Regions from separate parts of the Paenibacillus sp. FSL H7-0690 genome, predicted to be linked through region 3. Evidence: riboswitches for the same ligand, from Rfam matches in the RefSeq annotation. Region 3 holds a riboswitch; each other region holds the start of a gene.
What was found. A riboswitch is a leader RNA that binds a small molecule or an ion and turns the genes downstream of it on or off. The one in region 3 is predicted to bind cyclic di-GMP.
Positions count from the first base shown of each region.

Region 1: it holds a riboswitch for cyclic di-GMP, as region 3 does, so the genes downstream of both, MHI32_RS29715 (NPCBM/NEW2 domain-containing protein) here and MHI32_RS02780 (choice-of-anchor A family protein) in region 3, are expected to answer to the same signal.
Region 2: it holds a riboswitch for cyclic di-GMP, as region 3 does, so the genes downstream of both, MHI32_RS05075 (glycosyl hydrolase) here and MHI32_RS02780 (choice-of-anchor A family protein) in region 3, are expected to answer to the same signal.
Region 4: it holds a riboswitch for cyclic di-GMP, as region 3 does, so the genes downstream of both, MHI32_RS03570 (transglutaminase-like domain-containing protein) here and MHI32_RS02780 (choice-of-anchor A family protein) in region 3, are expected to answer to the same signal.

Region 1 is NZ_CP150281.1:6,753,254-6,756,480, reverse strand. Features, by position in the region: gene MHI32_RS29725 (EAL domain-containing protein) at 1-363, shown strand, start outside; gene MHI32_RS29720 (hypothetical protein) at 474-1,046, shown strand; cyclic di-GMP riboswitch class I at 1,204-1,290, shown strand; gene MHI32_RS29715 (NPCBM/NEW2 domain-containing protein) at 1,549-3,227, shown strand, end outside.
Region 2 is NZ_CP150281.1:1,155,989-1,159,215, reverse strand. Features, by position in the region: gene MHI32_RS05075 (glycosyl hydrolase) at 90-1,640, opposite strand; cyclic di-GMP riboswitch class I at 1,653-1,732, opposite strand; gene MHI32_RS05070 (sugar phosphate nucleotidyltransferase) at 1,869-3,227, opposite strand, start outside.
Region 3 is NZ_CP150281.1:602,259-605,485, reverse strand. Features, by position in the region: gene MHI32_RS02780 (choice-of-anchor A family protein) at 1-1,242, opposite strand, end outside; cyclic di-GMP riboswitch class I at 1,351-1,441, opposite strand; gene MHI32_RS02775 (hypothetical protein) at 1,937-2,329, shown strand; gene MHI32_RS02770 (ASCH domain-containing protein) at 2,529-2,942, opposite strand.
Region 4 is NZ_CP150281.1:783,518-786,744, forward strand. Features, by position in the region: gene MHI32_RS03550 (glycosyltransferase family 2 protein) at 1-30, shown strand, start outside; gene MHI32_RS03555 (GtrA family protein) at 17-424, shown strand; gene MHI32_RS03560 (hypothetical protein) at 527-799, shown strand; gene MHI32_RS03565 (class D sortase) at 829-1,191, shown strand; cyclic di-GMP riboswitch class I at 1,305-1,387, shown strand; cyclic di-GMP riboswitch class I at 1,462-1,542, shown strand; gene MHI32_RS03570 (transglutaminase-like domain-containing protein) at 1,556-2,365, shown strand; rRNA gene MHI32_RS03575 (16S ribosomal RNA) at 2,733-3,227, shown strand, end outside.

The DNA of each region.
Region 1 (3,227 bases), 760 kb from region 3:
GTTGTTGAGACGGAGAAAGTGGATGATCTCGCTCATTTGAAAGCTATTTTGACATATTACAAGGATCGGGGATTTGAATACGCTTTAGATGATGTTGGTGAGGGCTTCAGCACGATCGAGATGTTATTGGAGCTTAAACCCCATTACATGAAGCTGGATATGAAATATGTTCAGGGTGTGTCCAGCGATCTGAACAAACAGAAAATAGCAAAGCAATTTTTAGAAAAAGCTTTAGAAATCCAATCCGTTCCTTTAGCAGAAGGTGTGGAGTTTAGAGAGGACTTTGAATGGCTTAAGCAGAGTGGTTATCAGTTGTTTCAGGGATATTTATTTGGAAAGCCTGATCCTATTCCCAAACAGTAATCCTAATGAGTATATATCCGTCCAGAGGATGAGATGAATTTCAGGTCAGAGTCTGAGTACAGCCAACCCCCGCGGTTGTATAATTTAGGTAATTTGAAAAGGGGGACGGGATGGATATGAAATGGCATCAATTTGTAACGCGCTGGGCGGATTCTAGGGGCTTTGATGGACGAGAGATTGATTATCAATGGCCTTCTCCTTCATTTCCGGTCATCAGTATTCGCAGTAATCTAGGGCGATACTCAGGTCAAGCGTATGGCCGTGGAGGTAAACCCCGTGTGAAGACAGCCGTTGGATTAATCGCTATTGGAGATGTAGCTGTTGGCTTGATTTCCATAGGTGCGATAAGCGTGGGCGTATTATCCTTAGGAGCAATATCACTGGGAATGTGGTTAGCGATCGGAGCAATAGCACTTAGCTGGCTTGGCTTCGCAGTGGGAGCGATTGCGATTGCAGGCGTGGCTGTAGGAGCGATCGCAATCGCGGAAAAAGCGTTGGGGGCCATCGCCATAGGGGATACGGCGTTTGGTGCGATAGCGATAGGCAGGATCGCTGGGGGTGCCATAGCTATCGGACAATGGGCATATGGTGTAATCGCAGTTGGCGAACATGGTTTCGGATTAATTCCCATCACGGGCGATGTGTGGAATTGGTTCCGGCGTTTGTTTGGATCGGGGAGTTAAGTAGACCTACAGTCCTAAAGGATGCCCTTCTCTTCCGGGATGGTCGATAAATAATATCTATCACATAAGAAAAACTAATTGCAATTACCTATATTCATTTCATACCAATTAATCATGCGATCCGATCTAGGCTTATGTTACTCTTTGAATGTATTCGAAACTTCATAGGCAAACCTATGGAAATGTAGGGACGCAAAGCTAAAGGGACTAAGGTTATCATAACTATTGTCAGCCAGCTGCCAAAGAGTGTGTAACGCTTTTTGTTAAAATATAAGAAAGTATAAGTTATACACCTATACTTAATATCTTATATTTCTCGCTTAAACGCTTACCGTCCTTATAAGGACGCCGAAGGCGTTTATGCTTGTTAAGGTTTAATAAAAATTAAGTCTTAATTTTTAGGCGACTTTATACGCAATCAAGCTACTCTTTTGGGGTAGTTTTTTTTGTGCCCATTTTTGGGCACTGGAGAGATTCATATGACATCTGGGGGTAAGAAAAGATGAAGAAAATGATTGCGATCGCTACATCGGCGGCCATATTGGCCAGTTTTTCAAGTGAGGCAGGTTATGCTTTAGCAAGTGAGGTAAGCAAGGTAAATGTAACAAAAACAGTGGCGCAAAGTAAGGTTAACTTATTAAGCAACGCCTCGGTTATTCCGTTTGAGCTGTACGGCAAGGATGCTCTAAATGCCTATAATGAGGTTTTTAGAATGAATCCAGCAAATATTAAATCCATCACAAATAACGGTGGCAACTACTCAGGCTCGCCTATAGCTAAGGCTATGGATGGGGATATGAGCACGCATTGGGAGACTGGCAAACCGAATAGTTCAACGTTTACGAATGAGATTGTATTTGTTTTCAATGAGTCCACTGAATTAAATAGAATGGTATACGCGGCTAGGCAATCCGGTGCGAAAGGTAAAGGTTTTGCTCAAGAATTTGATATCTACGGCTCCACTACCGATGCGGGTGATTTTACGCTCGTGTCTTCTGGAGAATATACAGGCTCAACCGGTGATGTAGTGGAGATTCAGTTCGCACCTACGACTTTTAAGAGACTTAAATTTGTCTTCAAAAAAGCGAACCAAGATTGGGCGAGTGCGGCTGAGTTTTCTTTTTATAAAGAGGATAGTGTCTCTGCTAAAATGAAAAAATTATTTACAGATGATACCTTGAGCCAAGTTAGTGCTGCCTTTAATACGACAGAGAAATTAACAGCTTTAGAGAATGAAGTGCAGGCACATCCACTGTATGCGCAGTTTAAAGAAGAGATAGAGAATGCAAAGATCCTTTTGGAGAACCATCAGGTAGAGGCAACGGTAGCCAAGGTTTCGAAGCTAAAAGGGTATGGAACAGCCTATGAAAATGCCTATAGCCAAGCTTATAGAATGCCGAATGCAAACGTATCAAAAGTAACGGTGAACGGTGGAAGCTACTCAGGTACGAAGCCTGAATATATGCTGGATGACCAGCCCACTACGCATTGGGAAACGAACAAAAACAATGATGCAAGCTTCACGAATGAAGTTGTGTTTGAACTAGCGCAAGCGGAGGTGCTGGACAGAGTAGCTTTTTTAGCTAGAGATAACCGCAAAGGATTCCCAGAGGCTTTTGAAATCTATGCATCAGAGACGAGTAAAGGAGAGACCTTCCAACTTGTATCTAGCGGAACCGCGATTAGTACCAATGACTTTCTGGAATTTAAATTCGAACCGACGAAGTTTAAAAGATTAAAATTTAAGTTCACAAAAGCTAATATCAACAGACCTTTTGCGGCTGAATTTAGATTTTATACAGAAGATAAAGTAAGCGAAGCAGTAAATGGCATTTTCACAGATGGAACGATGAGTGCGGTTGTGCCTGCTTATAATAGCGTCGAAGCAATCAACGAATTAGAAGAAGCGGCAAAAGTACATCCGCTCTATCCAATCCTGAAAGATTCTTTGGATTTAGCTAAGAAGCTAGTGAATGGTGAAGTTCAAACCGAAGGCACCATCATTGAGGCGGAACAACGTGGAGATATGAAAAAGCATGCGCAGGAAAACCTGAGAATTGGTTTTGGTACGAACAACCAGCCTACAGGTCTCGTTGCAATGCCTGGAGATACGATCAACGTTTATGTGGACGCAGCTTCTAACGATAAGCTACCTTCTTTAGTCTTTTCTCAACAAGAGGC
Region 2 (3,227 bases), 550 kb from region 3:
ACAATCGTCTTCTGACCTAATGAGGACTATAGCTTAGTAGCTCTGCAATAACGCAGAGCCACTAAGGATCGACCTTTAATTTTCATCAATCAGGAGACATCCGGAAGAAAAAGTGCACTTGCTGGAACTGTCTCTTTAGCTTGACTAGCACTTTCCCACATCAAGCGGACTCTCGCATCGCCTTCATTCTCGTAATACTCCACCTTGATATCATATAGCTGGCCAGCCTTCAGCGTTATAGTGCCCTTACGCTCAGTACCACTTTGCTTAGTCCAACTATCAATCACGGATTCCCCATTCACCCAGACACGGATACCATCATCTGAGGTAGTGTAAAATGTATATTGCTCATTATATAATGGCTTAATTTTACCGCTCCAACGTATGGAGAACCGATCAATCCCGAGGGCGGCATCCGGGGAGCCTTGCCGCCAATTGAAATCGATTATTGCATCAGTTCTGTTAAGAGCTGCTGCTCCCGACAATTGCATGTTGTTGTAATACTCTCCTGCAAGCCCCTTCGCGAGAGGAATTGCTGCCTCCCCCTCTTCTTCAGAAGGTGCCGGCGCTGGTGCGGCGCTAGGTGTCGGTGCCAGACCAGTATTTAATTTATCTCTGGTCAGGGTATAGTTGCTATTCATAAATGTTTTGATTGTGTCTGCACTGTTATTCTCGTAGAGCATTTTTCCCCAGCTCATCATATACGTCCATTTACTTTGCGATTGCTGAAGCTTCTCCAGATTAGGCATTTCACCATTCTCCCCGATCGCAATCGGTTTGCCTGCGGCTAGACTCAATAAGCTGTCATAGTATTTTTGCTGGTAATCATTTTCGTATATATCTGCTGCCAGAATATCTACTTTATCAGCACCTGGATAAGTTAGCGCATAAGGATCTGACCAAACATTGGGAGCATTCGGACTCCATACCCATAACAAATTATTTAATTTATGAACGTTAACAAAACGGTCATACATAATATTCCATAGTTTAGAAAAGTTATTTTTCTTCCCCCACCAGAACCAGTTCCCGTTCATTTCATGATAGGGTCTCCAAAGCACCGGAACGTTGGCATCGCGCAAGCTTTTTAAAGAGACGGCCACCTTATCAAGCTCAGCGATCAGATTGTTATATTGCTTGGTACCCGGTGTAACGTAACTATCGAACTCACTCTGGCTAAGTGTTTTTTTCACATTATCCCAGTCATAAGAGGTGCCCGGCAGGTTAGCATGAAAAGTCATAGCTACGATCCCGCCCGCTTTATTCCAGTTGATGGCGCTGTTCACCACATTTTGACGTTGCCAAGCCATCGTTGCTTCGGACTGGCCACTGATCGCACCCATTTCATAACCGTGAAGAGCCGCATATTGTCCGCTGGTTCCCTTCAGCATATTGTTAATTTCATCTGGACTTTCTAAATAGTCATGTTGACCGGCAATAATACCTTTTCCTGAGATCGAGTAAAAATAGTTAAGCAGCTTTACGGCTTCAGGTGAGGCACCTGGGGTAACTGGCGTTCCAGAATTTGAAGCAGCTATGACAACAGACGGCGAAATTCCAACAGCAAGCGGAAGTGCAGTCAGAAACAGGACGAGTGACAGAAATGCACCAAACAATCGATACGTACGGTAAGCTTTCAAAATAATCTCCCTTTCGGTAGCCAGGCTGCCACTCTTTCGAAGGCCCTATAGCTTTGCGTCCCTACCTTTCGATAGGTTTGCCTTTTCAATTTAAGAGAAATAATCTCTCTTACCGTAAGTATCGACGACAATTAATGATATATTTAGTGTTTTTATGACTTTTTTTGATAATTGAGTCAATTTACCTGTTTCAAGAAATTTTGAATTGGTTAAATAGATAGGTTAGACCTATGAAATGAATTGTTGTAGTTCTATATCATTCCAGTCTAAAGTAATACGTATGTTATCTTCTTCTACTAATTCAGACCCCGTCTGTACCTCTATAAACTCAACATCCGTCAAAGCAAGGATCGCGTGCTTCGTTCCTTCCGGTATACGTACCACGTCCCCAGCCTTCACATTATGTTTTTTCTCATTCAGCACAATACTTGCTTCGCCGCTGACGATTGTCCAAATTTCACTACGCTTGCGATGTAATTGATAGCTGATATTATTCCCCTCGGATATAAAAATCCGTTTGGTCAGCACTTCATTGCCTTCATCATATTTCACATAATCAATAACTTTGTAATGACCCCAACGGCGTTCCTCGTACATCGGTCTTTGTTCAAAGGTCTTCAGCACTTCTTTAATCCGTGGGCTCTCAGCTTTATGGGTAACTAGAATCCCATCCGGGCTAGCCGCAATGATCAGATCCTTCGCACCAATTACCGTAATCGGAATGTCCAGCTCATTAATCAAGCAAGTCCCCTCAGAATCCGCCGTCACAAAACCTTTTCCTACATGCTTGCTGCTCATTTCCTCTGTCAGCGTATTCCACGTTCCAAGATCCTTCCAGAATCCATCATACGGCTGCACCACAATATGTTCTTCTTTCTCCACCACTTCATAATCAAAACTGATGGATGACAATAGCTTATACTGCTTCTGCAATTCTTCATATCCTAAAGGCAACCCTTTACGCTGCAAAATATCTAACAAGTACCCTAAGCGGAAGGCAAACACTCCGCAATTCCACAAGGCATTTTGCTCGATGAGCTGTTCTGCTTGTATGCGGTCAGGTTTCTCTTGAAAGTGACTCACCTTCATAAAACCATTTTCCCCCGCCTCTTCGGTGGTAGGAATAATATATCCGTATTTCTCTGAGGCATGTTCAGGAACAACACCCATTAGAGCCAGATTTGCTCCACTTTCCAGCATGGTCCCCTCAAGCATAGCTATGGTATCGAAAAAAGATGCTTCTACATAAGGGTCAACAGGCAATATTGCTACCGTCTCCGCTGGAGAAACACCTGCCACTGAATAAAGATAGGTAGCTGTTAAGGCGATAGCCGGAAAAGTATCCCGACGCTCCGGTTCAACGATAATCGGTACATGACTTCCCAGTTGGCTTTGTATCATTTCTACTTGGCCACGGCCGGTGGCCAGATAAGATGATTCTGCCATCCCTGCTTCCTCCAGCTGTCTCCAGACACGTTGTACCATGGATTCTGGTTCACCTTGAGGGCTTTCAAGTACCTTTAGAAATTGCTTTGAACGTGAGTCGTTGGACAACGGCCATAACCGTTTACCTGAACCGCCTGATAG
Region 3 (3,227 bases):
TGGTGTCGGTGTCGGCGTCGGCGTTGGTGTTGGTGTCGGTGTCGGCGTTGGCGTCGGTGTTGGTGTCACTGTCGGCGTTGGTGTCGGTATTGGTGTCGGCGTCGGCGTTGGTGTTGGTGTTGGTATTGGTGTCACTGTCGGCGTTGGTGTCGGTGTTGGCGTCACTGTCGGCGTTGGTGTCGGCGTCACTGTCGGCGTCGGCGTTGGTGTTGGTGTCACTGTCGGTGTCGGCGTTGGTGTCACTGTCGGCGTTGGTGTCACTGTCGGCGTTGGCGTTGGTGTCACTGTTGGTGTCGGCGTCACTGTCGGCGTTGGCGTTGGTGTCACTGTTGGTGTCGGCGTCACTGTCGGCGTTGGCGTTGGCGTTGGTGTTGGTCCAGGTTCATCACCATCGTATGGATAGTGGTGAAATTCACCACCACCAGTACCTTTGAGTGAAGCCGCCACTAAAGTACCGTTAATCTGACCATTAATAAAATCAACATGAGCATAGGGGGCAAGTATGCTTCCCATTACACCTATGCCTGCCATATCAAGATACGCAGCTTGGCTAAAGTTAAGCAAAATTTTCTTGCTGTTCAACACGTTATTAGGTAGAAATCCGAAGTTTTTCATTTTTACGTTAGAACCATCAATATTAATAATTGCAGTAGATCCTGAAGGAACATTTATTGTAATTCCGTAGGTATTAGAGACGTTATCTCCTGAAACATTAAAAACATTGACCGCAGGATCTGTACCTGTCAGGGTAAGGCTGCCATATTGGTACACTGTTGTTCCATTCGCCGGCAATGCTGCAAGTTCTGCTGATTTGTCCTTCAAAGACTGACCTACGGCTGAAAAGTCAATCGTACTCCCCTGTCTTTTTGTACCACCCTTGAGGAGCGTTACATTCCCTGAAAAATCTCCCCCGTGCACGATATTCCCATAAACAGTACCTCCGTTGAAAGTAAGATGCCCTCCAACAACAAGTGTGTCAGTCAGGGAAACCTCTGCAGCGGTCAACCTATCTCCAACACTATAGTTGGTTAAGTTAACGTTACCTCCAGCAGCAAACCTTCCTTCCGTATCCGAAACTGTTGTTATATCCCCTAGAATAAACACGTTGTAGACCGCTGCAATTCCCAATGTAGAAGAACTACTAGCTCCAGCAACTCCAGCTCCTAATGAGGAAAGCCCACTACCTACCGTCAAAATCCCAGCTAATACAAGCGAGAGTAACGGTTTTATTCTTCTTTTCAAATGGCACACCTCCTAAAACTATGATTTATATTAATCAGAATAATTACCAGAAACTCTAAAGGACCTAACAACAAAAAAGACCGCCAAAAAGAAGTGAAATTCCCTTCTCATGGCAGTCGGACGGTCATTGTGCCTTTAAGACACTTTAGACTCCTGGACTTTGCGTCCCGCCCTTTCAGACGGTTTGCTATTATCATGACTATATATATGTATTACACTGCAAGTCCAGAACTGGTAGCTGAAGCATTCTATCCAATAACAGTCTATGACTTTTAATACTTTTGAATTAATAACAGTTTAGCTCCCGACACCCACAATTGTCAATCAATTCCTTTCGATAATTCCCCGCATTAGTACCACACAAAAAAAGCGCCTAAAGGCGCTTCGCATAAGGTTTTTCATTAAATTTTAAAGTAACTGTATATAGCCCAATATGGATATCCATAAGGGAACACTCAAAATTAAACCAAAAAACAATCCACGCTGGAGGCTGCCCTCTTTTTCCATCATAATTCTCCTTTATTTGCGTTCGATACATTAATTTTTATTATTACAATTTTTAATATAATTTATTCTTCGTTATTAAGTTGTGAATTTAATCACATTGGATAAGCTGTTTAGAAATACCATTGATTATTTTTGGAATATCGGGGTAGAATACGAATATACGTTCCTATTAGAGGTGATGAGATTCATGCATAGAGCAGAAAGCAGGGACAACATGCTGGTGAAATCTTATTTATTGCTTCCGATGATTTTATCAGCTTTCGAACGGGACTCCGCCATTTTATCTACACACTTACGAACACCCGCCCCTTATCTGGAGGTGCTTGGAACAGCTGCTGCAGTAGCTACAACAGATCTAAGGGATGTTCGTGCAGAAATGAGAAGACGGGGAATCAAGGTGTATGAGCAAAACAGACTTAATACTGGAATTGAAGCCAAGTATATATGTCGTGGCTATCATGAACGAATGCTGCTGTTGAATGACATTGTTGCGGCTCAGGCTGCCATCCATATGCGCAGATACCTAGGGCTGGATATTTCATCTTTTAAGAGTTACGAAGAACAGTACCAGATTAAGTAAAGCTGTATAGAAGCCGCTGCGCTCTCTCCCCCCAATCAATTAGTGAACAAAAAAATAGGCCTTACCATGGGAGTTGGCAAGACCTGAGAGAGATATACCACAAAACACTGGGGGGTGTTTGGTGTCTCTAATATATACCTCGAACCTGAAAAATAGCTGATAGGCACATAAAAATTACATTAAAAATATTGTTCGCCGTTCAGAAGTGATTAGAGTGCTCCCACAAGCTTAGCCGACCTTTAGCTGGAATTGGATGGCTTAATGGATGAACCCGTTCAAGCTTCCAGGCAAACCGTCCTTCACTATAGTCGCCAAAATCATATTCATTCCCATTGATCCATTCCCTTAAATCCACCTCTGGAGTAACCACATAACATCCCGCGAGCTGACCTGTAGCAATAATAGCTCCTGTCGGCAAATTATTCGCTGTATAGCCATGTTTCGCCAATACTGATTTGTACGGTTCCTGTTCACAAATCTTTTTGTCAATCCTCACTCCGGCATGGATGCCTAACTCGCCGCGGTAGGCTGTTCTCCATGAACGAGTTTCAAACTCTTTTTCACCAAGAGCAATTAAGGTCGCCCAAGGCTGCCGTATTGTTATACACCGCATGATATTTATCCCCTTCGTTTATGTTGGACGTTTGTCACGGATGCACGGATCTCGATCTCGCGTTGTGTAATCTTGCTCACCTTGACCTGATAAATTAAATAATCCCAACCGTTTGGTCGATACTCATTTCCATCATTGATCGCCTCTAAAATAAGAACATTTATTTTTATTATATACAAACAAAAGTTCTTATGAAAATATCAATACTACAGACATTCACCTGTAACTCCCCAGAATCAATAAAGGTCGTCATAATGGAAAGGCTGCTGTATATTCTTATATTGG
Region 4 (3,227 bases), 180 kb from region 3:
CGCCGGAAGGACCACAATGATGTCAGATAAGAACTTGCGCGCTGCATTCATACAGTTCCTCAAATTTAATGCCGTAGGTTTGCTCAATACGCTTATTGATTTTGTGATTTTTACATTGTTGAATTCACTAGGGATGGTATACGCATTGGCGCAGGTGATCTCCTATAGTGCAGGCACGGCGAATAGCTTTATTTTGAATAAAAAAGTAACCTTTCGTGATCGCAACCGGGGGAATAAAGAAGGCTTCGACCGCGTGCAGCTGGTCAAGTTTATCGTGCTGAATCTGGTAGTGCTCGGAATATCACTGCTGCTAATGCATCTGTTGACAGACAAACTAGGTATTCAAGTCTTGATCTCCAAGGTGCTGGTTACCTTTATCACGGTGATCATCAATTTCTTTGGAAGTCGTAAATGGGTATTTTAAACATTAATTTCAGGCAGAAGGAGTTGCTATGCTTAAAGGCAAGTAGCTGTTTCTGCTTGATTTGTATATAACCATAGAAACAATATACGGAGGTGAATAACATTGCGTAAATTCTCCTATTTACTCATACTGGCTGGGATACTTATCATGTTATATCCGACAGCTAACGAATGGTACAACGACAGGCAGCAGGAGAAGTTATTAGAAACGGCTGAACTAAGCACTGCCGATAGTACTCCCCAGCCAGATCTGAAGAGCAGGTATGCTGAAGTTACTCAGCTGTTAGCAGAGGAATCGGTTCTGGATGCCCGGCACAGCCCCAACCCCAAGAGACAGAAAAGCCTGAACCGGAGATTGAAGTCGGTGGCAAAGTAATCGCACTAATTGAAATCGATAAGATTGATTTGAAGCTGCCTGTATTAGAAGGGGCTACAAAAGCTAATATGAAACATGCTGCAGCCCATATGAAAGAAACGGCACCCCTTGGAGAGATCGGGAATGCTGCAATCGCGGCGCATCGGGCTAGAACTACGGGGCGTTTGTTTAACAGATTGAATGAGGTTGTTGTGGGGGATGTTATCACGGTAAAGACTAGTGATCAGGTGTTTAACTATGAGGTATACGATATTTCTGTTGTAGATCCGAGTGATGTCTCCGTTCTTGACGGGAATGACAAGGATAAGATTCTTACTCTGATTACATGTGATCCGCTAGTGAATCCAACGCATCGGCTGATTGTTCATGCCAAATTAACAAAAGGAGAATAGTGAATGACAAGAAAACACAAATACCGGGAGATATTTATAAAATAATGGGTAATCTAGTAAATTAGGTCTTGTTCACAACTATAAATATGATAGTATTATACTATGAAAGCTAAACACGATAACGGCAAACCTTCCGAAAGGTAGGGACGCAAAGCTAAAGGGCCTTTTCCCGAAAGGATGGCAGCCAGCTACCGAATGAAGAGGCTTTTTTTGTTTGTTTCAAATGGATTCTATCAATTATATCTAGTAAAGCTAGAACAGATAGAGCTTATACGATAACGGCAAACCTATCGAAAGGTAGGGACGCAAAGCTAAAGGGCCTTCCCGAAAGGATGGCAGCCAGCTACCGAAAGGAGTTTTATCCGTGAAAAAGGTTTATTTTATGCTGGTGGCGTTATTCGTCCTAATGACTTCAGTTCCGGTAAGTACAGCTCAAGCTGCAAGTGCAGATGCCAGCTGGTTGATTACATCCAAAGTGGCTCAAGGTGTTATTGGTATTAACTATGATATTCCGAAAGATAAAAGAATCAAACTCATGATCACCAAAGATAACAGCAGCTATACATATAACTTGTATGCTTCTGGACAAGCTGAGGACTTCCCTTTGCAACAAGGAAATGGGACTTATAAGGTTTCTGTTCTGGAGAACACAACCGGCAATAAATACAAAGCATTATATTCCGAAGTAGTAGACGTAACCATGAGTGACTCGAATTCCGTATATTTGGGCTCCGTACAGAATGTGAAATGGAGTTCTTCTGATAAAGCGATTGTCAAAGCTAAACAATTAGTACAAGGCAAAACAACAGACGAAGAGAAAGTTAAAGCGATCTATAACTATGTAGTTGCGAATGTACAATATGATTACTCTCTTGCTAATAGTGTAACTACTGATTATATTCCAAGCATCGATAAGACATTGACTACTAAAAAAGGGATTTGCTATGATTACGCTTCTCTTTTTGCCGCAATGCTGCGGAGTGTAGATGTTCCTGCTAAGTTGGTAATGGGGAATACAAGCTACGTTACGCAATATCATGCATGGAACGAAGTGTTGCTTAATGGGAAGTGGGTTACCATTGATACTACAGTGGATGCAGGACTTGCAAAGAGTGATAAGAAAACCGATTTAATTAAAGCCTCAAGCAAATATACTGCGGCAAAATACTATTAAGTTCGTCGCTAGAAACATAACTCTATTAAATAAACAACTGGCTTAATTATTAAGCTAGTTGTTTATTTTTATATTAGGGGTTGCTTTTCTATTAATAGTTGGGGTATTATAGGTAAGCGTTGTTAGACAGCGTACAGGCGATATAGACGAGGCTGATAAAAAGCTTCGAAAAATAAAGCTTGCATTTCTGAAAACAACATGATATATTATAAGAGTTGCTGCTGAGACATTAAACGGCGCCAACGAGAACTTGATCTTTGAAAACTGAACAACGAGTGAGTAGGAAATCACGTAAGTGAAATCCAAAATTAGAGAATTAATTTTCTCGTCAGATGTTTCAAAATGAGCATATCGCTCTTTTCAATACTAATTGGAGAGTTTGATCCTGGCTCAGGACGAACGCTGGCGGCGTGCCTAATACATGCAAGTCGAGCGGAGTCACTTTGAAAGCTTGCTTTCAAAGTGACTTAGCGGCGGACGGGTGAGTAACACGTAGGCAACCTGCCCTTCAGACTGGGATAACTACCGGAAACGGTAGCTAATACCGGATAATTTCTTTTTTCTCCTGAGAGAAGAATGAAAGACGGAGCAATCTGTCACTGAGGGATGGGCCTGCGGCGCATTAGCTAGTTGGTGGGGTAACGGCCCACCAAGGCGACGATGCGTAGCCGACCTGAGAGGGTGAACGGCCACACTGGGACTGAGACACGGCCCAGACTCCTACGGGAGGCAGCAGTAGGGAATCTTCCGCAATGGGCGAAAGCCTGACGGAGCAACGCCGCGTGAGTGATGAAGGTTTTCGGATCGTAAAGCTCTGTTGCCAGGAAGAACGTCCGGTAGAGTAACTGCTACCGGAGTGACG